4 regions of the Streptomyces sp. P9(2023) genome follow, and region 2 is predicted to be linked to each of the others. Evidence: riboswitches for the same ligand, from Rfam matches in the RefSeq annotation. Region 2 holds a riboswitch; each other region holds the start of a gene.

Region 1 (7,581 bases), on a different contig from region 2:
GGACTTCGCCGTCGACGCCGTACTGGAGGACCTGCGGCCGTCCGGGCCGGTCCTCGCCCTGGTGAACGGGATGGGCGCCACGCCGTTGCTCGAACTGTACGGGTTCAACGCCGAGGTGCAGCGCGTGCTGGCCGAGCGCGGGGTGCCGGTCGCCCGCACGCTGGTGGGCAACTACGTCACCTCGCTCGACATGGCCGGATGCTCGGTGACGCTCTGCGAGGCCGACGGGGAGCTGCTGCGGCTCTGGGACGCGCCCGTGCAGACGGCTGCTCTGCGCTGGGGCCGGTGAGGAAAGGATGAACGAAGTGAACGAGTTCGACGCCGCGTTCTTCCGTCGCTGGCTGGCCGCTGCCAGGGCCGCCGTCGACCGGGAGGCAGACCACCTCACCGAGCTCGACTCGGCGATCGGCGACGCCGACCACGGCGCCAACCTGAAGCGGGGGTTCGCCGCCGTGACCGAGGTCCTGGACAAGGAGCCGCCCGCGACACCGGGGGCCGTACTCACCACCGCGGGGCGACAGTTGATCTCCACCGTCGGGGGCGCTTCGGGGCCGCTGTACGGGACGCTGCTGCGCCACACCGGCAAGGCGCTCGGCGAGGCCGCGTCGGTGACCCGGCAGGACCTGGCGACGGCGCTGGCCGCCGGGGTCGCCGCCGTCGGGCAGCTGGGCGGGGCCCAGGTCGGGGACAAGACGATGCTGGACGCGCTCGTACCGGCGGCCGAGGCCCTCGGCGACTCCTTCGCCGCCGCCCGGGACGCGGCCGAGGCCGGCGCCCTCGCGACCGTACCCCTCCGGGCCCGTAAGGGCAGGGCGAGCTACCTGGGCGAACGGTCCGTCGGACACCAGGACCCCGGGGCGACCTCGTCGGCGCTCCTGATCGCCGCGCTCGCGGAGGTGGCCGCCGGATGACCGGTCAGGTGGGCATCGTGCTCGTCTCGCACAGCGCGGCCGTCGCCGACTCCGTCGCCGCTCTCGCCCGGGGGCTCGCGGGCGGCGGGGCGACCGCGCCGGTCGCCGCCGCCGGGGGCACCCCCGACGGGGGGCTCGGCACCAGCTCGGAGCGGATCGTCGAGGCGGCGAAGGCGGTCGACGGGGGTGCCGGGGTGGCCCTCCTCGTCGATCTGGGCAGCGCCGTCCTGACGGTCAAGGCGCTGCTCGCCGAGGGCGACGAGCTGCCGGAGGGGGCGCGGCTCGTGGACGCCCCGTTCGTCGAGGGCGCCGTCGCCGCACTCGTCACGGCGAGTGCGGGCGGCGACCTGGACGCGGTGGCGGCCGCGGCGACGGAGGCGTACGCGTACCGGAAGGAGTGAGTCCGGGAGCCGTTCCGGGAGCAGCCCCCGGCCCCGGGCCGGGGGCGCCCGGAACCCCTGCGGCGCGGGCCGGGGGCGCGCGGGAGATTGGTCACACACCGTCCGGGGGCGCACCCGTGTTGTGATGTACCTGGTCAACCCACTAATGCCACAGCGCCTTGGTGTACGGGAAACCGGTGCGGTACCGGTGCGGTACCGGTGCGGCCCTCGCCACTGTGATCGGGAAGTCCGGCTCCATCCCTCCGGGGAAGCCACTGGACCGCCGTGGGAGACCGCGGTGGTGTGGGAAGGCGGAGCCGCGGCGGCATGACCCGTCAGCCAGGAGACCGGCCAGGGTGCGTTGTCCATCCACGAGGTGCTGGAGAGGGTCTCCCGACCATGCACATAGCCGAGGGGTATCTGCCCCCTGTGCACGCGGTCGCCTGGGGCGTCGCGTCCACTCCATTCGTCGTCCACGGTGTCCGCGCGCTGACCCGTGAGGTCAAGGCCAACCCCGAGTCCACCCTGCTGCTCGGCGCGTCCGGCGCGTTCACGTTCGCACTCTCCGCGCTCAAGATCCCGTCGGTGACGGGAAGTTGCTCCCACCCGACCGGTACCGGCCTGGGCGCGATCCTGTTCCGGCCGTGGGTGATGGCGGTCCTGGGCACGATCACCCTGCTGTTCCAGGCTCTGCTGCTCGCGCACGGCGGGCTCACCACGCTGGGCGCCAACGTGTTCTCGATGGCGATCGTCGGGCCGTGGGCCGGTTTCGGTACGTACTGGCTGCTGCGCCGCTTCGACGTGCCGCTGATGGTGAGCGTGTTCTTCGGCGCGTTCGTCGCCGACCTATCGACGTACTGCGTGACCAGCGTCCAGCTGGCGCTCGCCTTCCCCGACCCGGGCAGCGGTGTGCTCGGGGCGCTGGCCAAGTTCGGCGGGATCTTCGCCGTGACGCAGCTCCCGCTCGCCGTCAGTGAGGGTCTGCTGACCGTGCTCGTGATGCGGCTGCTGTCGCAGTCCAGCAAGGGGGACCTGACCCGGCTCGGGGTCCTGCTCCCGTCCCGTAAGAAGGCCGACACCGCGGAGGCGAGCGCCTGATGAGCCGGAACGCGAAGATCAACAGCCTGCTTCTGCTCGTCGTCGCGGCGCTGGCGGTGCTCCCGCTGGTCCTGGGGCTCGGCGACCACAAGGAGGAGCCGTTCACCGGAGCCGACGCCGAGGCGGAGACGGCGATCACGGAGATCGATCCGGGTTACGAGCCGTGGTTCAGCCCGCTCTACGAGCCGCCGTCCGGCGAGATCGAGTCGGCGCTCTTCTCTCTTCAGGCGGCGCTCGGCACCGGGGTGCTGGCGTACTACTTCGGTCTGCACAAGGGCCGCAAGCAGGGCGAGGCCCGGGCCGACGCGAAGGCGCTGCGGCCGGCGTCCGGCGTCCGGCGTCCGGCGACGAGTAGCCGCCGGTGCTGCCGATCGACGCGGCGGCGCACAGCAGTCGCTGGTGCCGCCGCCATCCTTCCGAGAAGGCCGTGCTCGGATTCGGTCTGACGCTCTGCGCGGTCGGTCTGCCGGCGTGGCCGGGGGCCGTGCTGGTCGCGGCGGCCACCCTGGCCGTCCTGCTGGGTCCGGCCGGGGTGCCGGGGCGCCAGCTGTGGCGGGCGTTCCGCATCCCGCTGAGCTTCTGTGTCACGGGCGCCGTCCCGCTCCTGTCCGAAGTGGGCGGGCCCCGGGGACTGGTGGTGTTCGCGCAGGACGGTCCGGTACACGCGGGCGAACTGCTGCTGCGGACGTCGTCCGCGTCCCTGGGCGTGCTGCTCTTCGCCTTCACCACGCCCGTATCCGATGTACTGCCGCGGTTGGTGCGGGCGGGGGTGCCGGCGCCGGTCGTGGATGTGGCGTTGGTGATGTATCGGATCAGCTTTCTCCTTTTGGATGCGATATCCAAAATCCGACAGGCACAGGCGGCCCGGCTGGGGCTGACCACGCGGGCGGCGACCTGGCGTTCACTCGCCGGGCTCGGCGCGACGGCGTTCGTCCGCGCCTTCGACCGGGCGCAGCGTCTGCAGGCCGGCCTGGCCGGAACGGGGATACGACGGGACGCTGCGGGTCCTGGTGCCCGAGGCCGCGGTCTCGGGCCGGTTCCTCGCCTCGACGGCCGGCCTGCCGGCCGGCCTCGTCGCCCTCACTCTCGTACTGGAAAGGTCACTGCCGTGAGTCCCGCATCCCCTGTCGTGGAACTGGTGAAGGCCACCTTCGGCTACGAGGACGGCCCGGTGGTCCTCGACGGCGTCGACTTCGCCGTGCCGGAGGGCCGGGCGCTGGCCCTGCTCGGCCGCAACGGCGGCGGCAAGACGACGCTGCTGCGGCTGCTGAGCGGGGGCCTGCGCTGCGTCAGCGGCGCGCTCCGGCTGGACGGCGAGGAGGTGTCGTACGACCGGAAGGGGCTGACGCGCCTGCGGACGACCGTGCAGTTGGTCGTCCAGGATCCGGACGACCAGCTCTTCGCTGCGTCGGTCGGGCAGGACGTGTCGTTCGGGCCGATGGATCTGGGGCTTCCGGAGGAGGAGGTACGGCTCCGAGTGCGCGAGGCGCTCGAAGCGCTGGACATCGTCGCACTGGAGGACCGGCCGACGCACCTGCTCTCGTACGGTCAGCGGAAGCGAGCCGCGATCGCGGGCGCCGTGGCGATGCGCCCCCGGGTCCTGATCATGGACGAGCCGACGGCCGGGCTCGATCCGCACGGCCAGGAGCGTCTGCTTGAGGTGCTGGGGCGGCGGCGGGATTCGGGCACGACGCTCGTGATGGCGACTCATGACGTCGACCTGGCGCTGCGCTGGGCGGACGAGGCCGCCGTCCTCTCGCCCCACGGTCTGCGGACGGGCCCGGTCGAGGCCCTGCTCGCCGACGACGCCCTGCTGGACGCGGCCCGCCTGCGCCGCCCCTGGGGCATGGCGGTCACGCGCCTGATGCGCGCGCACGGCCTGATCGCCCCGGACGCCCGCGGGCCGCGCACGGCGGAAGACCTGGCCGCATGGGAGGTGCCACGACAGCGCACGCCCTGAGCCCGGCGACGCCCATGGGTCGCCTTCGTGCGCGCCATGGGCGCCCAGCGGTTACCGAGTAGTAGTACAGATCACTCGGCCAGCCTTCTGCAACTAGTTGCACAACCGGGTCGGGGTCGCTTAGAACAAGGGGTGACGATTCCGCGCGAGGAGGCGCCCCCGATGACCTCGACCCCGTACCCCCACCTGTTGAGCCCGCTCGACCTCGGCTTCACCACCCTGCCCAACCGGGTTCTCATGGGTTCCATGCACGTCGGGCTCGAAGAGACCGAGAACGGGTTCGCGCGCATGGCGGCCTTCTACGCCGAGCGCGCCCGCGGCGGGGTCGGGCTCATCGTGACCGGCGGCATCGCGCCCAACGAGGCCGGCCGCCCCTGGGACGGCGGCGCCAAGCTGACCACCGAGGAGGAGGTCGCCGAGCACCGGCACATCACCGACGCCGTGCACGCCGAGGGCGGGCGGATCGCGATGCAGATCCTGCACTTCGGCCGGTACGCCTACCACCCCGGGCTCGTCGCCCCCAGCGCCATCCAGGCGCCGATCAGCCCCTTCGTACCGAACGAGCTGACCGACGCCGAGGTCGAGCAGACCATCGAGGACTACGCCCGCTGCGCCGAGCTCGCCAAGGCCGCCGGGTACGACGGCGTCGAGGTCATGGGCTCCGAGGGCTACCTCATCAACGAGTTCATCGCGGCCGCCACCAACCACCGCACCGACCGCTGGGGCGGCAGCTACGCGAACCGGGTGCGCTTCCCGCTGGAGATCGTCCGCCGGATCCGCGAGCAGGTCGGCGAGGACTTCATCGTCATCTACCGCCTGTCGATGCTGGACCTGGTCCCCGGCGGCTCGACGCTGGAGGAGGTCGTCTCCCTCGCCAAGGAGATCGAGGCGGCCGGCGCGACCATCATCAACACCGGCATCGGCTGGCACGAGGCCCGGATCCCCACCATCGCGACCTCCGTCCCGCGCGGCGCGTACACCTGGGTCACCAAGAAGCTGATGGGCTCGGTGTCCATCCCGCTCGTCACCAGCAACCGCATCAACACCCCCGAGGTCGCCGAGCAGATCCTCGCCGAGGGCCGCGCCGACATCGTCTCGATGGCCCGCCCCTTCCTGGCCGACCCCGACTTCGTCGCCAAGGCGGCCGCGGACCGTGCGGACACCATCAACACCTGCATCGGTTGCAACCAGGCCTGCCTGGACCACACCTTCAGCCTGAAGATCACCTCCTGCCTGGTGAACCCGCGCGCCTGCCACGAGACCGAACTGGTCCTCTCCCCCACCCGGCTCGCCAAGCGGATCGCGGTCGTCGGCGCGGGCCCGGCCGGCCTCGCCGCCGCCGTCTCCGCCGCCGAACGCGGCCACTCCGTCACCCTGTTCGACGCGGCGAGCGAGATCGGCGGCCAGCTGAACGTCGCCAAGCGCGTGCCGGGCAAGGAGGAGTTCGACGAGACCCTCCGCTACTTCCGCGTCCAGCTCGACGAGCGCGGGGTCGAGGTCCGGCTGAACACCCCGGTCACGGCCGCCGATCTGGACGGTTACGACGAGGTCGTCGTCGCCACCGGCGTCACCCCGCGTACCCCGGAGATCGAGGGCGTCGACCACCCGAGCGTCGTCAGCTACCTCGACGTCCTGCGCGACGGCGCGCCGGTCGGCGAGCGGGTCGCGATCATCGGCGCCGGCGGCATCGGTTTCGACGTGGCCGAATTCCTGACCGACGGCGGCGAGGGCGCGAGCCAGGACCCCGAGACGTACTTCAAGCAGTGGGGCGTGGACACCTCGTACGAGACGCGCGGCGGTCTGCGTGCCCCCGAGCGCCCCCGGCCTCCGCGCCAGGTCCACCTGCTCCAGCGCAAGACGACCAAGGTCGGCGCCGGTCTCGGCAAGACCACCGGCTGGATCCACCGCGCCGAGATGAAGCACCGCGGCGTCACGATGGTCGCGGGCGCGACGTACGAGCGGATCGACGACGAGGGCCTGCACCTCACCGTCGACGGCGAGCCGCGGACGGTCCCGGTCGACACGATCGTCCTCTGCACCGGCCAGGATCCGCGCCGCGGTCTGTACGAGGAGCTGATCGCGGCCGGCCGTACGGCGCACCTGATCGGCGGCGCGGACGTCGCCGCCGAACTGGACGCCAAGCGCGCGATCGACCAGGGCACGCGCCTCGCCGCGACCCTGTGATCGGTCCGGTGTGATCCTTCCGGCGTGACAGTTCCGACGTGAGCGTTCCGGCGCCCCGAACCTAGGATGCGTGCATGTCCCTCCCGCACGCGATCCTCACGGCGCTGCTCGAGAAACCGTCCTCGGGTCTCGAGCTGACGCGCCGCTTCGACCGGTCGATCGGCTACTTCTGGTCGGCCACGCACCAGCAGATCTATCGCGAGCTGGGCAAGCTGGAGCAGGCGGGGCACATCCGCGCCCTGCCCGCTCCGGTGCCGGCCCGTGGACAGAAGAAGGAGTACGAAGTACTCCCCGCGGGCCGCTCCGAGCTGGCCGAGTGGGTCGCCCGGAGCGAGGACCCCAAACCGCTGCGCTCCGCCCTCCTGCTGCGCATGCGGGCCGCGGCGGTCGTCGGGGCGCCCGGCATGCGCGACGAGCTGCACCGCCATCTGGACCTGCACCAGCGGCAGTTGGCGGAGTACCTGGCGATCGAGGAACGGGACTTCCCACCCACCCGCCGCGAAACCGAACCGGACCGGCTGCGCCATCTCGTCCTACGGGGCGGGATCGACCTGGAGCGCTTCTGGGTGGAGTGGCTGACGCACGCGCTCGCCGAGCTGGAGGGTTAGCGGCGCGGTCGCGGTGCTGTGCCCCGCACCACTGTCACCACCGTCACCACCGTCACCGCCGGGACCGGCTCCTGCGCACCACGTAGCCCCCGGCCAGCACCGATGCGACGGCGAGCCCGAGCCCGAGTCCGGTTTCGAGATCCGAGGGGCCGTAGGCCCCGCCGACACCGCCCTGGGCACCACGCGAAGGCATCGCCGTGGGGGTCAGGGGCGCAGGGGTGGGGGTCAGGGGCGCAGGGGTGGGTGTCAGAGGCACCGGGGTTGGAGTCACGGGCGCCGACGTGGGCTCCAGTGGCGCCGGCCGGGGGTCCAGGGGCACCACGGTGGCCGCGCTGCGGCTGGGAAGCCACTCACAGGCCATGCCGTCGTCCGTACCCCGATCCTCGTCGAGGCGGTGCGGGTCGCTTCGGTCCCTGTCGAACTCCGCCTGCGCGTCTTCC
Region 2 (7,581 bases):
TGGGAGCGGGAGTACGAGGAGTGGCGTACCGAGACCGCCCGGTACACCGCCCTCGCCGACACCCACATCGACCGCTTCTCGGCCATCCCGCGCAAGGCCCCGGCGTCGTTCAGCGGGGCGGGCGCCTTCCGGGCCCGGTCCCGGGCGCACGGCGCGATGAGCAGGATCCGGGCAGCCCGCGAACAGCTCCACCGGCTCACCGAGCGCCCGGTGCCCGCGCCCCCGGAACCGCTGCGGTTCACGGCGGCCGTCGAGGGCCGGGCGGCGGGCGCGGTCACCCTGACCGACGTACGGGTGGCGGGCCGGCTGCACCTGGACGCCCTGCACCTGCCCGCCGGCGAGCGGCTCCTCGTCACCGGCCCCAACGGCGCCGGAAAGACCACGCTCCTGAAGGTCCTCGCGGGCGAACTCGCCCCGGACGGCGGGACGGTGACGGCCCCGTCCCGGGTCGGCGTGCTCCGCCAGGACACCGCCCTGCCCGACGACCCCCGCACGGTGGCGGAGGCATTCGGAGCGGACCGGGCGGACGAGCTGCTACGGCTCGGGCTCTTCGCGGCGGCCGATCTGGCCATCCCCGTACGGGAGTTGTCCACCGGCCAGCGCCGCAAGCTGGAACTGGCCCGCCTGGTCACCCGCCCCGCCGACCTGCTCCTCCTCGACGAACCGACCAACCACCTCGCCCCCGGCCTGGTGGAGGAACTGGAGGCCGCCCTCGCCCACTACCCCGGCACGCTGGTGATCGTCACCCACGACCGCCGCATCCGCGCCGGCTTCCGGGGCCGCCACCTCGAACTGGCCCCGGCCCCGGCGCACGTCCCGCACGCGAGCTAGTCGTCGCCCTCCAGGTCGCCCTCCGTCTCCAGGAACACCTGGCGCAGGGCGGCCAGGGTCGCCGGGTCCGGCTTCTCCCACATGCCGCGCGACTCGGCCTCCAGCAGGCGCTCCGCGATGCCGTGCAGGGCCCAGGGGTTGGCCTCCTTCAGGAAGGCCTGGTTCTCCGGGTCGAGGACGTACGTCTCGGTGAGCTTGTCGTACATCCAGTCGGCGACCACGCCGGTCGTCGCGTCGTAGCCGAAGAGGTAGTCGACCGTCGCCGCGAGCTCGAACGCGCCCTTGTAGCCGTGGCGGCGCATCGCCTCGATCCACTTCGGGTTGACCACGCGAGCCCGGAAGACCCGCGAGGTCTCCTCGACCAGCGTCCGGGTGCGGACCGTCTCCGGGCGGGTGGAGTCGCCGATGTACGCCTCGGGGGCCGCGCCCGTGAGCGCGCGGACGGTCGCCACCATGCCGCCGTGGTACTGGAAGTAGTCGTCGGAGTCGGCGATGTCGTGCTCGCGGGTGTCCGTGTTCTTCGCGGCCACCGCGATCCGCTTGTACGCCGTCTCCATCTCGGTGCGCGCCGGACGGCCTTCGAGCCCCCGGCCGTACGCGTACCCGCCCCACACCGTGTACACCTCGGCGAGGTCCGCGTCCGTCCGCCAGTCACGGGAGTCGATCAGCTGGAGGATGCCCGCGCCGTACGTGCCCGGCCGCGAGCCGAAGATCCGGGTGGTCGCCCGCCGCTCGTCGCCGTGCTCGGCCAGGTCGGCCTGCGCGTGCGCCCGTACGTAGTTGTCCCCGGCCGGCTCGTCGAGCCCGGCGGCCAGCCGTACGGCGTCGTCCAGGAGGCCGATGACGTGCGGGAACGCGTCCCGGAAGAAGCCCGAGATGCGCAGCGTGACGTCGATGCGCGGGCGGCCCAGCTCGGCGAGCGGGATCGCCTCCAGGCCGTTCACCCGGCGCGAGGCGTCGTCCCAGGTGGGGCGGATGCCCAGCAGCGCCATGGCTTCGGCCACGTCGTCGCCGGCCGTGCGCATCGCGCTCGTACCCCAGAGGGACAGGCCCACGGACGTCGGCCACTCGCCGTTGTCGGAGCGGTAGCGCTCCAGGAGCGAGTCGGCGAGCGCCTGGCCGGTCTCCCACGCGAGGCGGGAGGGGACGGCCTTGGGGTCGACGGAGTAGAAGTTCCGGCCGGTCGGCAGCACGTTGACCAGGCCCCGGAGGGGCGAGCCGGACGGGCCCGCCGGGACGAAGCCGCCGTTCAACGCGTGGACGGCGTGGGTGAGTTCGTCGGTGGTCGCCGCCAGCCGGGGCACCACCTGCTCGCACGCGAACCGGAGGACGGCGGCGACATCGGGGCCGTACGCCTTCGCGACGGTCGCGACCGCGTCCACGGACCAGTCCGCCGCCTCCATCGCCTCGACCAGCTCGCGCGCCGTGGCCTCCGCCTCGTCGGCGGTGGTCCGGGTCGCGGCGGACTCGTCCAGGCCGAGGGCCTCGCGCAGACCCGGCAGGGCCTGCGTGCCGCCCCAGATCTGGCGGGCGCGCAGGATCGACAGGACGAGATTGACCCGCGCCTCGCCCACCGGCGCCCCGCCGAGCACGTGCAGACCGTCCCTGATCTGCGCGTCCTTGACCTCGCACAGCCAGCCGTCGACGTGCAGCAGGAAGTCGTCGAAGCCGTCGTCCGCCGGGCGGTCCGCCATGCCCAGGTCGTGGTCGAGCTTCGCCGCCTGGATCAGCGTCCAGATCTGCGCGCGGATCGCGGGCAGCTTGGACGGGTCCATGGAGGAGATCTGCGCGTACTCGTCGAGCAGCTGCTCCAGGCGCGCGATGTCGCCGTAGGAGTCGGCGCGGGCCATCGGCGGCACCAGGTGGTCGACCAGGGTCGCGTGCACGCGCCGCTTGGCCTGGGTGCCCTCGCCCGGGTCGTTGACCAGGAACGGGTAGATCAGGGGGATGTCGCCGAGCGCCGCGTCCGGGCCGCACGCGGCCGACAGGCCCGCGTTCTTGCCCGGCAGCCACTCCAGGTTGCCGTGCTTGCCGAGGTGGACCATCGCGTCCGCCCCGAAACCGCCGTCCTCGGCGCGCGCCGCGATCCAGCGGTAGGCAGCCAAGTAGTGGTGGGACGGCGGGAGATCGGGGTCGTGGTAGATCGCGATCGGGTTCTCGCCGAAGCCGCGCGGCGGCTGGATGAGGATCAGCAGGTTCCCGCGCCGCAGGGCGGCGAGGACGATGTCACCCTCGGGGTTACGGGACCGGTCGAGGAACATCTCGCCGGGCGGCGGCCCCCAGTGCCGCTCGACGCCCTCGCGCAGCTCCTCCGGGAGGGTCGCGTACCAGCGCTTGTAGTCGGCGGCCGGGATGCGGACCGGGTTGCGGGCGAGCTGCTCCTCGGTCAGCCAGTCCTGGTCGTGGCCGCCGGCCTCGATCAGGGCGTAGATCAGCTCGTCGCCGTCACCGGAGACCAGGCCGGGGATCTCCTCCACGGGACCGAAGTCGTACCCCTCCTCGCGCAGCCGCCTGAGCAGGGCCACGGCGGAGGCGGGGGTGTCCAGGCCGACCGCGTTGCCGATCCGGGAGTGCTTGGTCGGGTACGCGGAGAGGACGAGCGCGAGCTTCTTCTCGGCGTTCGGGATGTGCCGCAGCCGGGCGTGGCGCACGGCGATCCCGGCGACACGGGCGGCTCGCTCGGTGTCGGCGACGTACGCCGGGAGGCCGTCCTCGTCGATCTCCTTGAAGGAGAACGGGACGGTGATCAGCCGGCCGTCGAACTCGGGCACGGCGACCTGGCTGGCGGCGTCCAGCGGGGAGAGCCCTTCGTCGTTCTCCTCCCAGGCCGCGCGCGATCCGGTGAGGCAGAGCGCCTGCAGGATCGGTACGTCGAGGGCGGCGAGCGCCCCCGCGTCCCAGGCCTCCTCGTCGCCGCCGGCCTGCGCCTCTGCCGGCTTGGTGCCACCGGCGGCGAGCACGGTGGTGACGATCGAGTCCGCGCGCCGGAGCGTTTCGAGCAGCTCGGGCTCGGGGGCGCGCAGGGAGGCGACGTACAGCGGCAGGGCCTGGGCACCCGCGTCCTCGATCGCCTCGCAGAGGGAGTCGACGAAGGCGGTGTTCCCGCTCATGTGGTGGGCGCGGTAGTAGAGCACGGCGACGGTCGGGCCGGTCTCCGTACGCGGGGCGCGCTCCAGGGGACCCCAGGTGGGCGCGGCGGCCGGGGCCTCGAAGCCGTGGCCGGTGAGCAGCACGGTGTCGGAGAGGAACCGGGCGAGCTGCTCCAGGTTGGCCGGGCCGCCGTGCGCGAGGTACGCGTGGGCCTCGGTGGCGACGCCGACGGGGACGGTGGACGCCTCCATGAGCTGGGCGTCCGGGGCCTGTTCGCCGCTGAGCACGACGAGCGGCTTTCCGGCGGTGCGCAGCGCGTCGAGCCCGTCCTCCCAGGCCCGCAGCCCGCCGAGGAGCCGTACGAGAACGAGGTCGGCGCCGTCGAGGAGCCCGCCGAGGTCGTCCAGGGCGAGCCGGGACGGGTTGGCGAACCGGTACTCGACCGGACCGCCGGCCGCACGGGCGCTGAGCAGGTCGGTGTCGGAGTGCGACAGCAACAGAATTCGCATGCGTGCGCAGGCCTTCCTCGGGGTTGTCCGCGCCCCGGGTGGTCGTGTGGACGGCAGGAGTTCCTGACTCACCCGACCCCTCACGGGGCCTGGCTCACAGTGGCGGGACCGCGCCGGATTCTCACCGGGCTTCCTCCCCGGGGTCCTGGGACCCCATGCCGGATTGCATAGTAGATCGTGCGCCTTCCGGGCCGGGTGGGGACCGCTGACGGCGTGGGTATGCTCGCGGCCATGCCGCCCACCCCACCCACAACGCCCAACCCGGGCGAACCGCCCGTACGGGACCGTGGTGACGCCTGCCCCGGGGCGCTTCGGCTGCATGCCGCCGATGACGGACGGCTGGCCCGACTGCGGCTGCCCGCAGGGTTGTTGACGGTACGTCAGGTCATGGTTCTGGCGGCGGCCGCCGAGGATCTCGGCGACGGGTCGGTCAGTGTCACCTCGCGGGGGAACGTGGAGCTGCGCGGGCTCGGTGAGGGGTGCGGGGCGGAGCTCGCGGAGGTGCTCGCGGACGCCGGACTGCTGCCCTCCGCGACCCACGAGCGGGTCCGGAACATCGTGGCCTCGCCGACGGCCGGGCTCGACGGACTCGGCCGTGCTGACGTGCAGTTGTGGGCCCGCGAGCTGGACTCGCTGCTGTGCGGGCGGGCGTGGACGGCGGCGCTTTCCGGGCGGTTCCTCTTCGTCCTCGACGACGGGCGCGGGGACGTGGCAGGGCTCGGCGGAGATGTGACGTTGATCGCAGGAGGGCCCGGGCCGCGTTCGGTACGGCTCCGGGTGGGCGGCCAGGACTTCCTGGTCGCCGACGCCGACGCCCCCGGCGCCGCGCTCGCCGCCGCCGGGGCCTTCCTGGACACCGCCCGTACCGCCGGGAACGGCGCCTGGCGGGTGCGGGAACTGCCCGAGGACCGCGTGCCGGACCTGGCCGGCGCCCTCGGCGGAGCCGGGATCGCGGCGGAGCCCGTACCGGCGCGGGAGATGTCCCAGGGCGCCCCGCCCCTGCCCGGGCCGCTCGGTGGGACCGCCCTGCACGTCCTCGCGCCGCTCGGGCGGTTCACGGCGGCCCAGCTTCGGGCCCTCGCGGAGAGCGGCGGCGACGTACGGCTCACCCCCTGGCGGGGTGCCGTCGTCACCGGCTTCCCCGACCGGGCCGCCGCCGCGCACCGCCTGCGCGCCCTCGACACGTACGGCCTGATCACCGACCCCCGCTCCCCCTGGGTCGGCGTCGGCGCCTGCACCGGGCGCCCCGGCTGCGCGAAGTCCCTCGCCGACGTCCGCGCCGATGCCGACCCGGGCCGCGGCGGCCTCCCCGTCCACTTCTCCGGGTGCGAGCGCCGGTGCGGCCACCCGCAGGCCCCCGCGTGGGTCGACGTCGTCGCCACCGGCGAGGGCACCTACCTCGTGGACGGCCGCCCCACCCCCCGTACAGACCTTCCCGACGCCGTCGCGGCGGCCCGCACCCCCTCAGCAACCACGAGATGAGCGAGAGCAACAGGATGTTCGACTACGAGAAGGACGGCGCGGCGATCTACCGCGAGTCCTTTGCCACGATCCGCGCCGAGGCCGATCTCGCGGGGCTGCCCGCGGACCTCGCCACGGTCGCGGTCCGCATGATCCACGCCTGCGGCATGACCGACCTCGTCCGCGACCTCGCCTACTCCCCGGACGTCGTCTCCCGCGCCCGCGCCGCCCTGCGCGCCGGCGCGCCGATCCTGTGCGACGCGCAGATGGTCGCCAGCGGTGTCACACGTAAGCGGCTGCCCGCCGACAACGACGTGGTCTGCACGCTCTCCGACCCGTCCGTGCCGGCGCTCGCCGCCGAGCTCGGCACCACCCGCAGCGCCGCCGCCCTCGAACTCTGGCGCGACCGCCTCGAAGGCTCCGTCGTCGCCATCGGCAACGCGCCGACCGCGCTCTTCCACCTCCTGGAGATGATCGCCAAGGGCGCGCCCCGCCCGGCGGCCGTCCTCGGCATCCCGGTCGGCTTCGTCGGCGCCGCCGAGTCCAAGGACGCCCTGGCGGCCCAGGAACTCGGCCTCGACTACCTCGTCGTACGCGGCCGGCGCGGCGGCAGCGCGATGACCGCCGCCGCCGTCAACGCCCTCGCCCACGAAGCGGAGATCCAGGCATGAGCGGGACCACGACCGGAAAGCTGTACGGGGTCGGCCTCGGGCCCGGCGACCCGGAGCTGATGACGCTCGCCGCGGTGAAGGCGATCGAGGCCGCCGACGTCGTCGCGTACCACTCCGCCCGGCACGGCCGTTCCATCGCGCGCGCCATAGCCGCCGCGCACCTGCGCGAGGACCACATCGAGGAGCGGCTGATGTACCCGCTCACGGTGGAGACCACGGACCACCCGGGCGGCTACCGGGGCGCGCTCGACGACTTCTACGAGGAGGCCGCCGCCCGCCTCGCCGCGCACCTGGACGCCGGCCGCACGGTGGCCGTGCTCGCCGAGGGCGACCCGCTCTTCTACGGCTCGTACCAGCACATGCACAAGCGGCTCGCGCACCGCTACGACACCACCGTCATCCCCGGCGTCACCTCGGTCAGCGCCGCCGCCGCCCGGCTCGGGGAGCCGCTGTGCGAGGCGGAGGAGGTCCTGACGATCGTCCCCGGCACCCTGCCCGAGGACGAGCTGACGGCCCGTCTCGCGGGCACGGACTCGGCGGTGGTGATGAAGCTGGGCCGGACGTTCCCGACCGTGCGGCGCGCGCTCGAACGGGCGGGCCGGCTCGAGGACGCGCGGTATGTGGAGCGGGCGTTCATGGCGGGGGAGCGGACCGGGACCCTGGCGGACGTCGACCCGGAGACGGTCCCGTACTTCTCCGTCGCCGTGCTGCCCTCCCGTATCGACTCCGTGGCGCCGGAGTCCCGCGAGCGGGGCGAGGTCGTCGTCGTCGGCACCGGCCCGGCGGGCGCGCCCTGGCTGACGCCCGAGTCGCGCGGCGCGCTGGTCAACGCCGACGACCTGGTCGGCTACACCACGTACCTCGACCGGGTCCCGGCGCTCCGCCCCGACCAGCGGCGGCACGGCTCGGACAACAAGGTCGAGTCCGAGCGCGCCGAGTTCGCGCTCGACCTGGCACGGCGCGGGCGGCGGGTCGCGGTCGTCTCGGGCGGCGACCCGGGCGTCTTCGCGATGGCGACG
Region 3 (7,581 bases), on a different contig from region 2:
GGAGGCGACCTCCATCACGCGCTTGCCGGCCGCGACCGATCCGGTGAAGGAGACCTTGTCGACGCCCGGGTGGCCGACCAGGTACTCGCTGACCTCGCGGTCGGCGGGGAGGATCGAGAGCACCCCCTCGGGCAGCCCGGCCTCGGTCGCGATGTCGGCGAGGATGTACGAGTCGAGGGGCGACTCGGGCGAGGGCTTGAGGACCACCGTGCAGCCCGCGAGCAGCGCGGGCCCGAGCTTGGCGGCGGCGGTGAACTGCGGGACGTTCCACGGCACCACCGCCGCGACGACCCCGACCGGCTCGCGCCGTACGAGGATCTGCCCGAGGGCCCCGGTGCGCCGCTCCTCGTACGGGAAGGCCCGGGCGATGTTGATCGCCGAGTCCCAGACCATCATGGCGCCGAGGGCCTGGGCGAGGATGCTCCAGGAGTACGGGGAGCCGTTCTGGGAGCTGATCGAGCGGGCGATCTCCTCGTGCCGTACGGCGATGGCGTCCTTGATCCGGCCGACGACCTCGATCCGCTCCTCAAGGGTCATCCGCGGCCAGGGCCCCCGGTCGAAGGCCTCGCGGGCGGCGGCGACGGCCCGGTCGACGTCGGCCCGGGAGGCGTGCGGCACCCGGCCGATGACCTCCTCGGTGTGCGGCGAGATCACCTCGATGACGTCACCGCCCGCCGGGTCGGTCAACTCCCCGCCGATGTACAGCTTTCCGTGCTCCACAAGCTCGGTCATGACCGACTGCCTCCCGGAACCCGCAATGTTTCTGACTAGGTATCAGACTGTGTACCAGAACTGATACCAGTTCTAGTTATAGTTGGGAATGGTCGAGCAAGCGCCGTGCTGTCGCGCAGAGATGAGGGCCCATGAGCCAGGTGACCGAGCACGGCGGAGGCGTCTGGTCGATCCGGGTCCCCATCCCGGACAACCCGCTCGGCCACACCCTGGTCCATGTCGTCGACACCGACCGGGGGCCCGTACTGATCGACACCGGCTGGGACGATCCGGCGTCCTGGACGGAACTTTCGGACGGGCTCGACGCGTTGGGTACTTCCGTACGGGAAGTGCACGGGGTCGTCATCACCCACCACCACCCCGACCACCACGGCCTCTCGGGGCAGGTCCGTGAGGCGTCCGGGGCGTGGATCGCGATGCACGCCGCCGACACCGCCGTCGTCCGCCGCACCCGCGAGTCCGAGCCCGGTACCTGGCTGGACTACCTCGCCCGCAAGCTGGCCGCCGTCGGCGCGCCCGAGGAGCACACCGCGCCGCTCCTCGCCACCCGGGCCTCCGGCCGCCGCGCGAGCACCCTGCCCGGGCTGCGCTCCGCCCTCCCCGACCGCGAGATCGTCCCCGGCGAACTCCTCGACCTCGCGGGCCGCCGGCTGCGCGCGATCTGGACGCCCGGCCACACCCCGGGCCACGTCTGCCTGCACCTGGAGGAGGAGCACCCGGCCCAACTGCCCGGGCACGGCCGGCTCTTCTCCGGTGACCATCTGCTGCCCGGGATCTCCCCGCACATCGGCCTCTACGAGGACCCCGACGATGCCACCGCGACGGACCCGCTCGGCGACTACCTGGACTCGCTGGAGCGGATCGGGCGGCTCGGCGTGGCCGAGGTGCTCCCCGCCCACCAGTACGCCTTCGCCGACGCGGCCGGGCGGGTACGGGAACTGCTCGACCACCACGAGGAGCGGCTGACCGGACTCCTGGACCTCCTCGCGACCCCGCTCACCCCCTGGCAGCTCGCCGAGCGGATGGAGTGGAACCGCCCGTGGGAGCAGATTCCGTACGGCTCCCGGACCATCGCCGTCAGCGAGGCCGAGGCGCATCTGCGCCGGCTGGTGAAGCTGGGCCGCGCGGAGGCGATGGCGGGCACGGACCCGGTGACGTACGTGGCGGTGTGAGGGCGCGCGGGCGTGGCGGTGTGAGGGCGCGCGGGCCGAGGGCCGGCGCAGGCCCTGCGGCCCCCGCGCGCGCCGGCTCAGGCCCTGACGATCCGGAGCAGCGACGCGCTCAGGACGACCGGGGAGGCCAAGGCTCCGAGGATTCCGGTCGGCAGGGCCACCGGTGCACCAGGCCCGCCCGGTGCCCCCCGTCGAGCGCGTGGGCGAGCCCGGAGAGAAGCCGCCACAGGGCGTCCCCCGGCAGCGGCCCGTACGCGATCACGTCCTCCGAGAACGCGGGCCCGGGAACGTACGCCGTGGCCAGCCAGGGCACCGCCGCCTCCGGGTCGGCATCCAGGACGGGTACGGTCCCGGCCCCCGCAACGACTGGGCGGCCCTGACCTCGCGGGCGAACCGCTTGCGGAAACCGGGGTCGGAGGCCAGCGCGCCGTGCACCGCCTTGAGCGCGACCGTCCGCCCGCCCGGCGAACGGCCGAGGTAGACGCAGCCCATGCCGCCCTCCCCCAGGCGGTAGAGCAACCGGTACGCGCCCACCCGACGCGGATCGGTCTCCGTCAACGGCCGCATTCCGCACCCCCGTGAGACGCCGTCCTCCCGAACCGCGGTCAGCGTGGCACAGCGGGCACGGGCCCCGGCAGCCTGCGTGTGAGGCGCCTCGCACCCGGTCGGTACCCACCGGCCGGGCCGTGTACGGGCCGGTAGAGTGGGCGCGTCGTCCTCACACCCGTACGGGGGGAAGCCGGTGCGAATCCGGCGCTGACCCGCAACCGTGACCGTCCTTCGAGCTTCGAGTCCTGGAGCTTCGAGCCTTCGAGCTTTCGAGGACGGAAGTCGGATTGCCCCGCCCGGGACGTGACCGCCGGCACCGTCGAGGAATACGGAGCCGAGCCTGGTGCCTCAAGCGTGCCGGTGCCCGGCCGCAGGAGAGGCCACAGCTCGCATGACCACCGTCCGCCGCGGCGCCGCCGCGTTCGCAGCCGCAGCGGTGCTCTGCACCGGCTTCGCCCCCGTCGCGTCCGCCGCGCCGTCCCCCTCCACCTCCACGACCCCGGCGCCACCGGCGGTCCCCGCCGGTCTTTACGGCACGAAGGACCCGACGTACGACGGTGTGTGGCGCCAGTCGCTCGCCTTCATCGCCCAGACGACCAGCAACATGCAGCCGGCCGACGAGGCCGTGGCCTGGCTGACGAAGCAGCAGTGCGCCACCGGCGCCTTCGCCTCCTTCCGTCCGGACCCGGCAAAGGCCTGTGACCAGGCGACCATGCTGGACACCAACGCCACCGCCGTCGCCGTCCAGGCCCTCACCGGCGTCAAGCGCGCGAGCACCGACCCGGAGCCGCTCGCCAAGGCCGCCGAGGCCGGTGCGAGCTGGCTGAAGAGCGTGCAGAACAAGGACGGCGGCTGGGGCTACAACCCCGGCAGCCCCAGCGACGCCAACTCCACCTCGATCGTCCTCAGCGCGCTCACCGCGCTCGGCCAGAAGCCCGGCGAGGTCAGGTCGGCCGAGGGGAAGACCCCGTACGACGCCCTGCTCGGCCTGGCCGTGCCCTGCTCCGCCGAGGACGGCCCGGGCGCCTTCGCGTACCAGCCCGACAAGGACGGCAAGCTGCTCGCGAACGCCGACGCGACGGCCGCCGCCACCCTCGCCGGGCTCGGCAAGGGCATCACCGCGCGTGGCGTGAACCCCCAGCAGACCCCGACCTGCACGGACTCGGCGAAGCGCACGATGGACCGGGCCGCGCTCAACGGCGCCTCCTACCTGGCCACGGCGCTCGCGAAGACCGGCCACCTGAACACCCCGCCGATGCCCGGCGCCACCGACCCGACCGAGCTCCCGGACCACGGCAACACCGCCGACGCCGTCGTCGCGCTCGCCGCGGCCGGTGCCACGCAGGAGGCGGCCGGCGCGCTGAGGTGGCTCCAGCAGAACTCCGTCGCCTGGGCGAAGGAGAGCGGCCCGGCCGCGTACGCGCAGCTGATCCTGGCCGCGAAGGCGATGCACGTCGACCCGCGCGCCTTCGGCTCGACCGACCTCCTCCAGGAGCTGGCTGCCACCGGCCCCGCGCCGAAGGCCGTGCCGTCCGCGGCGCCGCAGGCGAGCGACGACGACTCCGGCTCCTTCGACCTGTGGTGGATCATCGGCATCGGCATGGTCGTCGGCGTCGGGATCGGCTTCCTGCTGAGCGGGCGCAGGAAGTGAGGGCGCCCCGGCTGCTCGGATCGGCGGCCGGAGTCGTCGGCGGTGTGGTCCTCACGCTGGCCGTCGCCGCTCCCGCGCAGGCCGCCGGCTACCGGTACTGGTCGTACTGGGAGAACGACGGCGGCGGGACGACCTGGTCGTACGCGACGCAGGGCCCGGCGATCGCCCGGCCCTCCGACGGGGACGCGGTCGGCTTCCGCTTCGCGGTCAGCGAGGACACGAGCGACGCCTCCCGGCCCTCCGCGGCCCCCGACTTCTCGGCGATCTGCGGCGGTACGGAGGCGAAGGCCAGCACCAAGCGGGTCGCGGTCGTCGTGGACTTCGGCACCCCGCAGGACGCCCCGGAGGGGGAGACTCCGCCCACGCCGGCGATCAGGACGGGCTGCGCGCAGGTCCGTACGGACGCGACGGGCGCGGAGGCGCTGGCCGCGGTGGCGAAGCCGCTGCGGTACGACAGCGCGGCGCTGCTGTGCGGGATCGCCGGATACCCGGCGAAGGGGTGCGGGGAGCAGGTGGCGGCGACGGAGCCGAACCCACTCTCCACGGAACACCTGCCCACCGGGGATCCCAACATGACGGCCTCCAAGACCGTGGACGGTGACGGTGACGGCGGGCCGTCCGTCGGGATCGTCGTGGGCGGCGCCGCCGTGCTCGTCCTCGGTGGCGCCGCGCTCTGGAAGGCCCGCCGCCGCGCATGATCCGTGCCCCCGAGGCGAGCCGTTCCAACGCGCTGCACGCGGGCGCCTGGTGGCTCTGGGCGCTCGGCCTGGCCGTCGCCGCCTCCCGTACCACCAACCCGCTGCTCCTCGCCGAGGTCGTCGCCGTCGCGGGCTATGTCGTCGCGGCCCGGCGCACGGACGCGCCCTGGGCGCGCTCGTACGGGGCGTTCGTGAAGCTGGGCCTCTTCGTGGTGGCCCTGCGGGTGGTGTTCTCGGTGGTGCTCGGCTCGGCGATCCCGGGGAGCGTCGAGCTGTTCACGCTGCCCGAGGTGCCGATGCCGGAGTGGGCGCAGGGCGTGCGGATCGGCGGCCGGGTGACGGCGGAGCAGGTCGTCTTCGCGGTGTACGACGGCGCGAAGCTGGCGGCCCTGCTGATCTGTGTGGGCGCGGCGAACGCGCTCGCGAACCCGGCGCGGCTGCTCAAGTCGCTGCCGGGCGCGCTGTACGAGGCGGGGGTCGCCGTCGTCGTGGCGATGACCTTCGCGCCGAACATGGTGGCCGACGTGGTCCGGCTGCGGACCGCGCGACGGCTGCGGGGGCGGCCGACGGGCGGGGTGCGGGCGGTGCTCCAGATCGGGCTGCCGGTCCTGGAGGGCGCGTTGGAGCGCTCGATCGCGGTGGCGGCGTCGATGGACGCGCGGGGGTACGGCCGTACGGCGCAGGTGCCGCGGGCGGTCCGCCGGACGACGAACGTGCTGACGCTGGGCGGGTTGCTCGGGGTGTGCGCGGGCTCGTACGGGCTGCTGGCGGCGGAGGGTGCGGGGTACGGGCTTCCGCTGGTCGTCGCCGGTCTTGTCGCGGCCATGGCCGGGCTCCGCCTCGGCGGTCGGCGGGCGGTACGGACCCGGTACCGGCCGGACCGGTGGGGCGTACGGGCCTGGCTCGTCGCCGGGTCGGGGGTGGCTGTGGCGGCGCTGATGATCTGGGCGAACGGGTACGCGTACGAGGCGCTGCACCCGGGTGTCGTACCGCTCGTGGCGCCGGAGCTTCCGCTGTGGCCGGCCGTGTCGTTGCTGGTGGGCCTGGTGCCCGCGTTCGTGGCGCCTGTGCCCGTATCCGCATCCGTATCCGCATCCGTATCGAAGGAGTCGTCGTGATCCGGTTCGAGAACGTCTCGGTGCGGTACGGGGACGGCGCGGCGCCCACGCTTCAGGGCATCGACCTGACGATCCCCGAGGGCGAACTGGTCCTGCTGGTCGGGCCGTCGGGCGTCGGCAAGTCGACGCTCCTCGGCGCGGTGTCGGGCCTGGTCCCGCACTTCACGGGCGGCACGCTGACCGGGCGGGTCACGGTCGCGGGCCGGGACACCCGGACGCACAAGCCGCGGGAGCTGGCGGACGTGGTCGGCACGGTCGGCCAGGACCCGCTGGCGCACTTCGTGACGGACACGGTCGAGGACGAGCTGGCGTACGGGATGGAGTCCCTGGGGCTCGCGCCGGCGGTGATGCGGCGGCGGGTGGAGGAGACGCTGGACCTGCTGGGGCTTGCCGAGCTGCGCGACCGGCCGATCGCCACGCTCTCGGGCGGGCAGCAGCAGCGGGTGGCGATCGGCTCGGTGCTGACTCCGCACCCGGAGGTGCTGGTCCTGGACGAGCCGACGTCCGCCTTGGACCCGGCGGCGGCGGAGGACGTCCTCGCGGTGTTGCAGCGGCTGGTCCACGACCTGGGCACGACGGTCCTGATGGCGGAGCACCGGCTGGAGCGGGTGGTGCAGTACGCGGACCAGGTGCTACTGCTGCCGGACGGGGTCATGGGCCCGCCGGCGGAGATCATGACGGTCTCGCCGGTCCACCCGCCGGTGGTGGCGCTGGGGCGGCTGGCGGGCTGGAGCCCGCTGCCGCTCACTGTCCGGGACGCGCGCCGGCGGTCCGCCGACCTGCGCGCCCGGTTGGCGGGGCGGGCGCCGGGGGCGGGTGCGCCGGTGGGGGGCCCTGCGGGGCTTCTCCCCCACCCCGCCCCTTCCCGTAACTGGGGGCTCCGCCCCCAGACCCCCGGTCCTCAAACTCCCCCTACGCCCAGGGGCGTGGGGGGACCCCCGGACGGGCTGAAAAGCCGGCCCTCTCCCCGAACGGCCGACCCCGCCGACACGGGCTCAGCCACCCCCGGGCGCGAAGCTGCCGCACAGTCGGGGCCGGGGGCGGTAGCCCCCGGGGATCAGCCCTCCACCAGCCCCCGGCGGGGTTTCGGGAAGGGGTGGGGTGGGGGAATCGGCCTGTTCCGGCGGCGCACGCGCCCCCGCGCGACCGCCCCCGCCCCCACCACCCCCCTCGTCGACGTCCGCGCCCTCGGTGTCCGCCGCGACCGCGTCGAGGCGCTCCGCCGCGTGGACCTCCAGGTCGAGGCGGGCGAGACCGTCGCGCTCATGGGGCGTAACGGGGCCGGGAAGTCCACGCTGCTCAGCGCCCTCGTCGGCATCGTCGCGCCCACCTCCGGCGCCGCCCTCGTCGCCGGCCGCACCCCCCACCGCACCGACCCCCGCGAGCTGATCCGCCACGTCGGGCTCGTACCGCAGGAACCCCGCGACCTGCTGTACGCCGACACGGTCGCCGCCGAGTGCTCCGCCGCCGACACCGACGCCGGCGCCACCCCCGGCGCCTGCCGGGCCCTCGTGTCCGAGCTGCTGCCCGGCGTGGCGGACGACACCCACCCCCGCGACCTCTCCGAAGGCCAGCGGCTTGCCCTCGCGCTCGCGGTCGTCCTCACCGGCCGCCCCCCGCTCCTCCTCCTCGACGAGCCGACCCGCGGCCTCGATTACGCG
Region 4 (7,581 bases), on a different contig from region 2:
TGCCGATGCCGTGCAGGGCGATGACCCAGGTGGAGCGCGGGCCGGGGACGAGCCAGGCGGGCAGCGAGCCGAGCTCGCCGGGGATCTCGACGTCCTCGTGGGTGACGCCGAGGGCACTGTGCGGGTCCCCGCTGTGCAGCTCGGGCGTGAGCCGGACCCGGACGCCGGGCTCCAGGGAGCCGTGCTCGACGCGTTCCAGGCGGCGGACGACGGTGTCGGCGGTGTGCGGGACCCGGTCCAGGACGGGGCCGACGACCGCGTGGACGTCGGGGCCCTCGATCCCGTACGTACCGGGGCGCAGGGAGGCGAGGCTGCGGGTGAGGGTGACCTGGCCGGGACCCGTGGCGTGCACGGTGAGCCGGGGGTCGCCGGGCAGGGGCCGGCCGGACGTCGCCCTGAGGGCGACGTCGCCGGCGTACCGGCCGGCCGCGAACGCGGCCGCGCCGGCACCGAGCAGAGTGGTGACGGCCGCTGCCGTCGCTGTAGCCGGGCGCACGTCCCCAGTGTCGGCAGCCGGGGCCGGGGCTGCCACCGGACGAACCCGCCCGTGGCCGTCCCCGATCGGAGTGACGTGCGTCTCCTTCAGGGGTCCCCCGGTGGGCTGACGGGACGCCTGGGGCGTCCACGGGCTGACACGGGGCGAGCCGGGACGAAGCGGACGGGTTCGCCGGGGCCCTGTGGCGGCACGGATTACCCGGGGTCGCAGGGCGCCCACATCGTGGACAGAGCGTTCACGCGGGGCGTTCGAGGGGTCAAGCGGAATGCCCGGACCCCGATTTGGAACACCACAACGCCCGACCCAGTTCATCTTCCGTTCACTCAGGTTGCCTACGTTCGTCCAGCCACTGACGTCAAACGATTGCCTGGGTAAATGGAACACCTCACGCTGCTGCTCGCGATTGTGGTCGTGACAGCTCTCGTGTTCGATTTCACGAACGGTTTCCACGACACCGCCAACGCGATGGCGACGACCATCTCGACCGGTGCCCTCAAGCCCAAGACCGCGGTGGCGATGTCCGCCGTTCTCAACCTGGTCGGTGCGTTCCTGTCCGTGGAGGTCGCCAAGACGATCTCCGGCGGGATCATCAACGAACAGGGCATTCGTACCGAAGTGATCTTCGCGGCGCTCGTCGGCGCCATCCTCTGGAATCTGCTGACCTGGCTCCTGGGTCTGCCGTCCAGCTCCTCCCACGCCCTCTTCGGCGGACTCATCGGCGCGGCCGTGATGTCGGCCGGCTGGTCGGCCGTCAACGGCTCGACCGTGGTCAGCAAGGTCCTGATCCCCGCGATCGCCGCGCCGCTCGTCGCCGGCCTCGCCGCGATGGCGGCCACCAAGTTGACGTACAGGATCGGCGCGAAGACGGACACGAAGTCCACGGCCAAGGGCTACCGGGCCGGCCAGATCGCCTCCGCCGGTCTCGTCTCCCTCGCGCACGGCACCAACGACGCCCAGAAGACGATGGGTGTCATCACCCTCGCCCTGGTCACCGGCGGCGTCCTCGCCCCCGGCTCCAACCCCCCGATGTGGGTCGTCGTCTCCGCCGGTGTCGCCATCGCGCTCGGCACCTACCTCGGCGGCTGGCGCATCATCCGCACCATGGGCAAGGGCCTCACCGACCTCCAGCCGCAGCAGGGCTTCGCCGCCCAGACCAGCGCCGCGACGGTCATCCTGGCCTCGTCCAACCTGGGCTTCTCGCTCTCCACCACCCAGTCCTGCTCCGGCGCCGTAATGGGCGCGGGCCTCGGCCGCAAGGGCGGCGTCGTCCGCTGGTCGACCGCCACCCGGATGTTCGTCGCCTGGGGTCTGACCCTGCCCGCCGCGGGTCTGGTCGGCGCCGGCGCCGAGTTCCTCACCAAGCAGGGCAGCTGGGGCGTCGCCCTCGTCGCGGTCCTCCTCGTCGCCGGTTCGGGCGTCATCTGGGCGCTGTCCCGCCGCAAGCCGGTCGACCAGCACAACGTCACGGCCGACGAGATCGACGACGAGCCCGCGGGCGTCGTGACCACCGCCATCGCGGCCGTCACCCCGCCGGCCCCGGCCGGTTCCGTGGCCGCCGTCGCGGACGACCACCTCAAGACCACCATCCCCTCGCCGGCCCCCGCGGACCCGGCAGCCCCCGCCGCCTCGGCCGCGGTGTAAGGAACGGACGACATGAAGATCGACTGGGCAGCTCTCGGCTCCGTCTTCGGAGTCAGCCTCGTGGCGACCGTCGCCCTCGTGGGCCTCTTCACCCTCGGCATCATCGGCCTCTCCAAGCAGGAGCAGGCCGCCACCCAGGGCGGCTCGGCCGCGCTTGCGCGCACCGGCGCGTACGCCTGCTTCGCGTTCTGCGCGGCGGCCGTCGCGTACGGCATCTATCTGATCGTCGTCTGACCGATCGCGGTCCACGACGACCCCGCTTCGCACGGCCGGGCGGGTCGCACCTTCGGGTGCGGCCCGCCCGGTCGTCGTTCCGGGGTGCCGTGCGGGCGGCGTGTGGTGCTCCGCACACTGTCCCGCCGCAGGTCAAGGGTGAGTTGACGGGTGTTCGCACACGTGGTGGACTTCCGGGGCCATTACGGCGGCAAGCAGAGGAAGCCCGGTGCGAATCCGGCGCGGTCCCGCCACTGTGACCGGGGAGTCGAACCCCCGGGAGTCAGGAACTCTCGCCGCCGGTCACGTCGAGCCAGGGCGCGGACCCTGAGTGAGGACACACCGCCATGCCCGGCCGCAGCCGCAGTGCAGCCACAGGTGTATTCGCGTACGGCGCCGCCGCCGGTCTGGCCGCGGATCTGATCGTCGGCGACCCCCGCCGCGGCCATCCGGTCGCCGCGTTCGGACGCGCCGCGGGGGCGGTCGAGAAACTTGTCTGGCGCGACCACCGCGGGTGGGGCGCGCTGCACACCGCCGTCTGCGTGACGGGCGCCGCGGGCGCCGCCGCGCTGGCCGCCCGTACCGTACGCGACCACCCCCGGGCCTCCGCCGCGCTGACCGCCGCCGCCGTCTGGGCCGTCGTCGGCGGTACGACCCTGGGCCGGGAGGCCCGTGCGATCGGCGGGGCCCTGGCCGCCGGCGACCTGGAGGTGGCCCGCGAGCGGCTGCCGCATCTGGTGGGGCGCGACCCGCAGGCCCTGGACGGTCCGGCGATGGCCCGCGCGGTCGTGGAGTCCGTCGCCGAGAACACCTCCGACGCGGTGGTGGGGGCCCTGTTCTGGGGCGCGGTCGCGGGCGTTCCCGGTCTGGTCGGGTTCCGGGCGGTGAACACCCTGGACGCGATGGTCGGCCACAAGTCCGCGAAGTACCGGCGGTTCGGCTGGGCCTCGGCCCGGCTCGACGACGTGGCCGGCTGGCCGGGCGCCCGGCTGACGGCCGCGCTTGCCGCCGTCGGCGGCGACACCAAGGGCGCGGTCCGGGCCTGGCGTACGGACGCGGCGAAGCACCCGAGCCCCAACGCGGGCCCGGTGGAGGCGGCGTTCGCGGGGGCGCTCGGGGTACGGCTCGGCGGGACGCTCTCGTACGGCGGTCGGGTCGAGCACCGGCCGGTACTGAACGGGGAGGGGCGGGCCGTGGAGGTCGCGGACATCGAACGGGCGGTCCGGCTGTCGCGCCGGGTGACGGCGCTGACGCTGGCCGCCTGCGTGGGCGGACGGATCGTTGCGGGCGCGCTGAAGCGGAGGAAGGCATGAAGCGTGGTGGGGGGTTGCTGGTCGCCGGGACCACGTCCGACGCCGGCAAGAGTGTCGTCACGGCGGGCATCTGCCGTTGGCTGGTCCGGCAGGGTGTGAAGGTCGCCCCGTTCAAGGGGCAGAACATGTCCCTGAACTCCTTCGTGACCCGGGAGGGCGCGGAGATCGGCCGGGCGCAGGCCATGCAGGCGCAGGCGGCCCGGGTCGAGCCGACCGCGCTCATGAACCCCGTACTCCTGAAGCCGGGCAGCGACCGCTCCAGTCAGGTCGTCCTGATGGGCAAGCCGGTGGGCGAGTTGAGCGCCCGTGGTTACCACGGGGGCAGGCAGAAGGAGCTGTTCGATCCCGTGATGGCGTGCCTGGAGGAGCTGCGGGGCACGTATGACGCCGTGATCTGCGAGGGGGCGGGCAGTCCGGCCGAGATCAACCTGCGGCGTACGGACATCGTGAACATGGGCGTCGCGCGGGCCGCGCGCCTCCCGGTCCTCGTGGTCGGAGACATCGACAGGGGCGGGGTGTTCGCCCAGTTCTTCGGTACGACGGCGCTGCTCGCGCCCGAGGATCAGGAGCTGATCGCGGGCTATCTCGTGAACAAGTTCCGTGGCGACGTCTCGCTGTTGGAGCCCGGGCTCGACATGCTGTACGGGCTCACCGGGCGCCGGACCTTCGGTGTGCTGCCGTACGCGCACGGGCTCGGCATCGACGAGGAGGACGGGATGGGGGTGCCCCCTGGTCGAGCGAAGTCGAGACCTTGGGGGAGGGTCTCCCTGCGGGGCGCCGTCCGCGAGTCGGTCGTCGCGCCGCCGGTCGGCGCGGACGTGCTGCGGGTCGCCGTGTGCGCGGTGCCGTTGATGTCGAACTTCACCGATGTCGACGCGCTCGCCGCCGAACCTGGTGTCGTCGTGCGGTTCGTGGACCGGGCGGAGGAGCTGGTCGACGCGGATCTGGTGGTCGTGCCGGGGACGCGGGGGACCGTGAAGGCGCTGGCGTGGCTGCGTGAGCGCGGGCTCGCGGACGCGCTGGCGCGGCGGGCCGCCGAGGGGCGGCCGGTGCTTGGCATCTGTGGCGGCTTTCAGGTGCTCGGGGAGCTGATCGAGGACGACGTCGAGTCGAAGGCGGGGTCGGTGGACGGGCTCGGGCTGCTGCCCGTACGGGTGCGGTTCGCGGCCGAGAAGACGCTCGCGCGGCCGGTGGGTGAGGCGCTCGGGGAGCGGGTCGAGGGGTACGAGATCCATCATGGCGTCGCGGACGTGCTGGGCGGGGAACCCTTCCTGGACGGGTGCCGGGTCGGCGCGGTCTGGGGCACGCACTGGCACGGCTCGCTGGAGAGCGACGGGTTCCGGCGGGCGTTCCTGCGGGAGGTCGCGGCGGCGGCGGGGCGGCGGTTCGTGCCGGCTCCGGACACGTCGTTCGGGGCGCTGCGGGAGGAGCAGTTGGACCGCCTCGGTGACTTGATCGAGGAGCATGCGGACACGGATGGGTTGCTGCGGCTGATCGAGGACGGTCCCCCGGCTGGGGTGCCGTTCGTGCCGCCGGGGGCGCCGTGAGGGGGCCGGTGCGGGAGCGGTGCCGGGTGCGGCCCGGTGGGGGTGCGCCCGGTGGGGGTGCGCCCGGCCTTCGGCCGAGCTGGGATTCCCACCCTCCCCCAGAGCTTCGCCTGGGGGGACCCCCATCTCGCTCCGCACGCCCGTACGGCATGGAGAGCAGAGGTGCGGGTGGCCCATGTGGGGCGGCACCCGCCGTCGGCGGCTGCGGGCCGTCGAACGTACACGAGCGTCAGCGATCAGAAGGAGTGACCATCCGATGAGCAACCGCTATCCGTTCACCGCCGTCGTCGGCATGGACGATCTGCGGCTGGCGTTGTTGTTGAACGCCGTCAGCCCGGCGGTGGGTGGGGTTCTCGTGCGCGGTGAGAAGGGGACCGCCAAGTCGACCGCCGTGCGCGCGCTCGCCGACCTGTTGCCCGAGGTGCCCGTCGTCGCGGGCTGCCGGTTCAGCTGCGACCCGGCCGCGCCCGATCCGGCGTGCCCGGACGGGCCGCACGAGACCGCACCGGCCGCCTCGCGCCCCGCCCGTATGGTCGAGCTGCCCGTCGGCGCCTCCGAGGACCGGCTCGTCGGCGCGCTCGACATCGAACGGGCCCTCGCCGAGGGCGTGAAAGCCTTCGAGCCCGGGCTGCTCGCCGACGCGCACCGCGGGATCCTGTACGTGGACGAGGTCAACCTCCTCCACGACCACCTGATCGACCTGCTCCTCGACGCCGCCGCCATGGGCTCCTCGTACGTCGAGCGCGAAGGCGTCTCCGTACGGCACGCGGCGCGCTTCCTGCTCGTCGGCACGATGAACCCCGAAGAGGGCGAACTGCGGCCGCAGTTGCTGGACCGGTTCGGCCTGACCGTCGAGGTCGCGGCCTCCCGCGAGCCCGAGCAGCGGGTGGAGGTCGTCCGGCGGCGGCTGGCGTACGACGACGATCCGGCCGCGTTCGCCGCGCGCTGGGCGGGTGACGAGACCGCCCTGCGGGAGCGGATCGTCGCGGCGCGCGAGCTGCTGCCGAGCATCGTGCTCGGGGATGCCGCGCTGCTCCAGATCGCCGCGACCTGCGCCGCGTTCGAGGTGGACGGCATGCGCGCGGACATCGTGATGGCCCGGACGGCGACCGCGCTCGCCGCGTGGGCCGGGCGGACCGAGGTGACCTCCGACGACGTACGGCAGGCGGCGCTGCTCGCGCTTCCCCACCGCAGGCGGCGCAACCCCTTCGACGCGCCCGGCCTCGACGAGGACAAGCTCGACGAGACGCTGGAGCAGTTCAAGGGCGAGGACGACGAGGATCCCGACCCCGGGCCGGAGGGCCCCGGTGGTCCCGGTGGCGGGGGCGGTGTGCCGCCGCAGGGTGAGGGGCCGGAAGGTACGGCTCCGCAGGACACGGCTTCGCAGGACTCGGCTCCCGACGACGCGCCCGCGCCCGCTCCGCAGGGCCCCGGTGGCGCCGGTGAGCGGGCCGCCGTCAAGGCCGCCGAGCCGTTCCGTACGAAGATGCTCAGCGTGCCCGGGCTCGGCGAGGGCGCGTCCGGGCGTCGCTCCCGGGCCCGTACCGAGCACGGCAGGACGACCGGTGCCGTACGGCCCCGGGGCGCGCTGACCAAGCTGCACCTGGCCGCGACCGTGCACGCCGCCGCCCCGCACCAGAAGGCGCGCGGCAGGACAGGACCCGGGCTCGTGGTCCGCCGGGACGACCTGCGGCAGGCGACGCGCGAGGGCCGGGAGGGGAACCTGGTGCTGTTCGCCGTGGACGCCTCGGGTTCGATGGCCGCGCGGCAGCGGATGAGCGCGGTGAAGGGCGCGGTGCTGTCGCTGCTGCTCGACGCGTATCAGCGGCGCGACAAGGTCGGCCTGGTCACCTTCCGGGGCCGGGACGCGGAGGTGGCGCTGCCGCCGACCTCCTCCGTGGACGCCGCCGCCGCCCGGCTCGAACAACTGCCGACGGGCGGCCGTACGCCGCTGTCGGCGGGGCTGCTCAAGGCCCATGACGTACTGCGCGTCGAGCGGCTGCGCGACCCCTCGCGCCGGCCGCTGCTCGTCGTCGTGACCGACGGCCGGGCGACCGGCGGCGGCGCCGACCCGGTGGCGCTGGCCGCGCGCGCCGCGCGGCTGCACGCCGCCGAGGGCACGGCGGCCGTCGTCGTGGACTGCGAGACCGGTCCCGTACGGCTCGGTCTCGCCGGGGACCTCGCCCGTGAACTGGGCGGCACGGCCGTGACCTTGGACGAGCTGCGCGCCGACTCGATCGCCGGTCTCGTCAGGGACGTACAAGCCAACCACTCTGCCAGGAGGGCCGCTTAATGCCGCAGGGACAGCCGACCGTCGTTCCCGACGACGGTCTCACGACCCGTCAGCGCCGCAACCGGGCGCTGGTGATGG

Evidence for each region. A riboswitch is a leader RNA that binds a small molecule or an ion and turns the genes downstream of it on or off. The one in region 2 is predicted to bind cobalamin.
Region 1: another riboswitch for cobalamin. It lies ahead of Q5762_RS23835 (energy-coupling factor ABC transporter permease); the one in region 2 lies ahead of cobN (cobaltochelatase subunit CobN).
Region 3: another riboswitch for cobalamin. It lies ahead of Q5762_RS33155 (prenyltransferase/squalene oxidase repeat-containing protein); the one in region 2 lies ahead of cobN (cobaltochelatase subunit CobN).
Region 4: another riboswitch for cobalamin. It lies ahead of Q5762_RS25765 (cobalamin biosynthesis protein); the one in region 2 lies ahead of cobN (cobaltochelatase subunit CobN).

Annotation. Positions count from the first base shown of each region.
Region 1 covers NZ_JAUPWM010000020.1:78,621-86,201, forward strand. Annotated here, with positions in the region: gene dhaK (dihydroxyacetone kinase subunit DhaK) at 1-289, shown strand, start outside; gene dhaL (dihydroxyacetone kinase subunit DhaL) at 306-911, shown strand; gene Q5762_RS23830 (PTS fructose transporter subunit IIA) at 908-1,312, shown strand; cobalamin riboswitch at 1,427-1,662, shown strand; gene Q5762_RS23835 (energy-coupling factor ABC transporter permease) at 1,691-2,389, shown strand; gene Q5762_RS23840 (energy-coupling factor ABC transporter substrate-binding protein) at 2,389-2,835, shown strand; partial or broken gene cbiQ (cobalt ECF transporter T component CbiQ) at 2,751-3,501, shown strand; gene Q5762_RS23850 (ATP-binding cassette domain-containing protein) at 3,498-4,349, shown strand; gene Q5762_RS23855 (NADPH-dependent 2,4-dienoyl-CoA reductase) at 4,512-6,533, shown strand; gene Q5762_RS23860 (helix-turn-helix transcriptional regulator) at 6,608-7,141, shown strand.
Region 2 covers NZ_JAUPWM010000018.1:40,704-48,284, reverse strand. Annotated here, with positions in the region: gene abc-f (ribosomal protection-like ABC-F family protein) at 1-831, shown strand, start outside; gene cobN (cobaltochelatase subunit CobN) at 828-4,430, opposite strand; cobalamin riboswitch at 4,467-4,606, opposite strand; gene Q5762_RS22390 (cobalamin biosynthesis protein CobG) at 4,650-5,912, shown strand; gene Q5762_RS22385 (precorrin-8X methylmutase) at 5,927-6,562, shown strand; gene Q5762_RS22380 (precorrin-2 C(20)-methyltransferase) at 6,559-7,581, shown strand, end outside.
Region 3 covers NZ_JAUPWM010000046.1:7,120-14,700, reverse strand. Annotated here, with positions in the region: gene Q5762_RS33170 (aldehyde dehydrogenase) at 1-732, opposite strand, end outside; gene Q5762_RS33165 (MBL fold metallo-hydrolase) at 864-1,904, shown strand; gene Q5762_RS33160 (hypothetical protein) at 2,163-2,462, opposite strand; cobalamin riboswitch at 2,594-2,767, shown strand; gene Q5762_RS33155 (prenyltransferase/squalene oxidase repeat-containing protein) at 2,845-4,104, shown strand; gene Q5762_RS33150 (SCO2322 family protein) at 4,101-4,802, shown strand; gene Q5762_RS33145 (energy-coupling factor transporter transmembrane component T) at 4,799-5,920, shown strand; gene Q5762_RS33140 (ATP-binding cassette domain-containing protein) at 5,917-7,581, shown strand, end outside.
Region 4 covers NZ_JAUPWM010000024.1:58,752-66,332, forward strand. Annotated here, with positions in the region: gene Q5762_RS25750 (alpha/beta fold hydrolase) at 1-496, opposite strand, end outside; gene Q5762_RS25755 (anion permease) at 872-2,137, shown strand; gene Q5762_RS25760 (hypothetical protein) at 2,150-2,371, shown strand; cobalamin riboswitch at 2,521-2,666, shown strand; gene Q5762_RS25765 (cobalamin biosynthesis protein) at 2,698-3,663, shown strand; gene Q5762_RS25770 (cobyric acid synthase) at 3,660-5,210, shown strand; gene Q5762_RS25775 (putative cobaltochelatase) at 5,467-7,503, shown strand; gene cobO (cob(I)yrinic acid a,c-diamide adenosyltransferase) at 7,503-7,581, shown strand, end outside.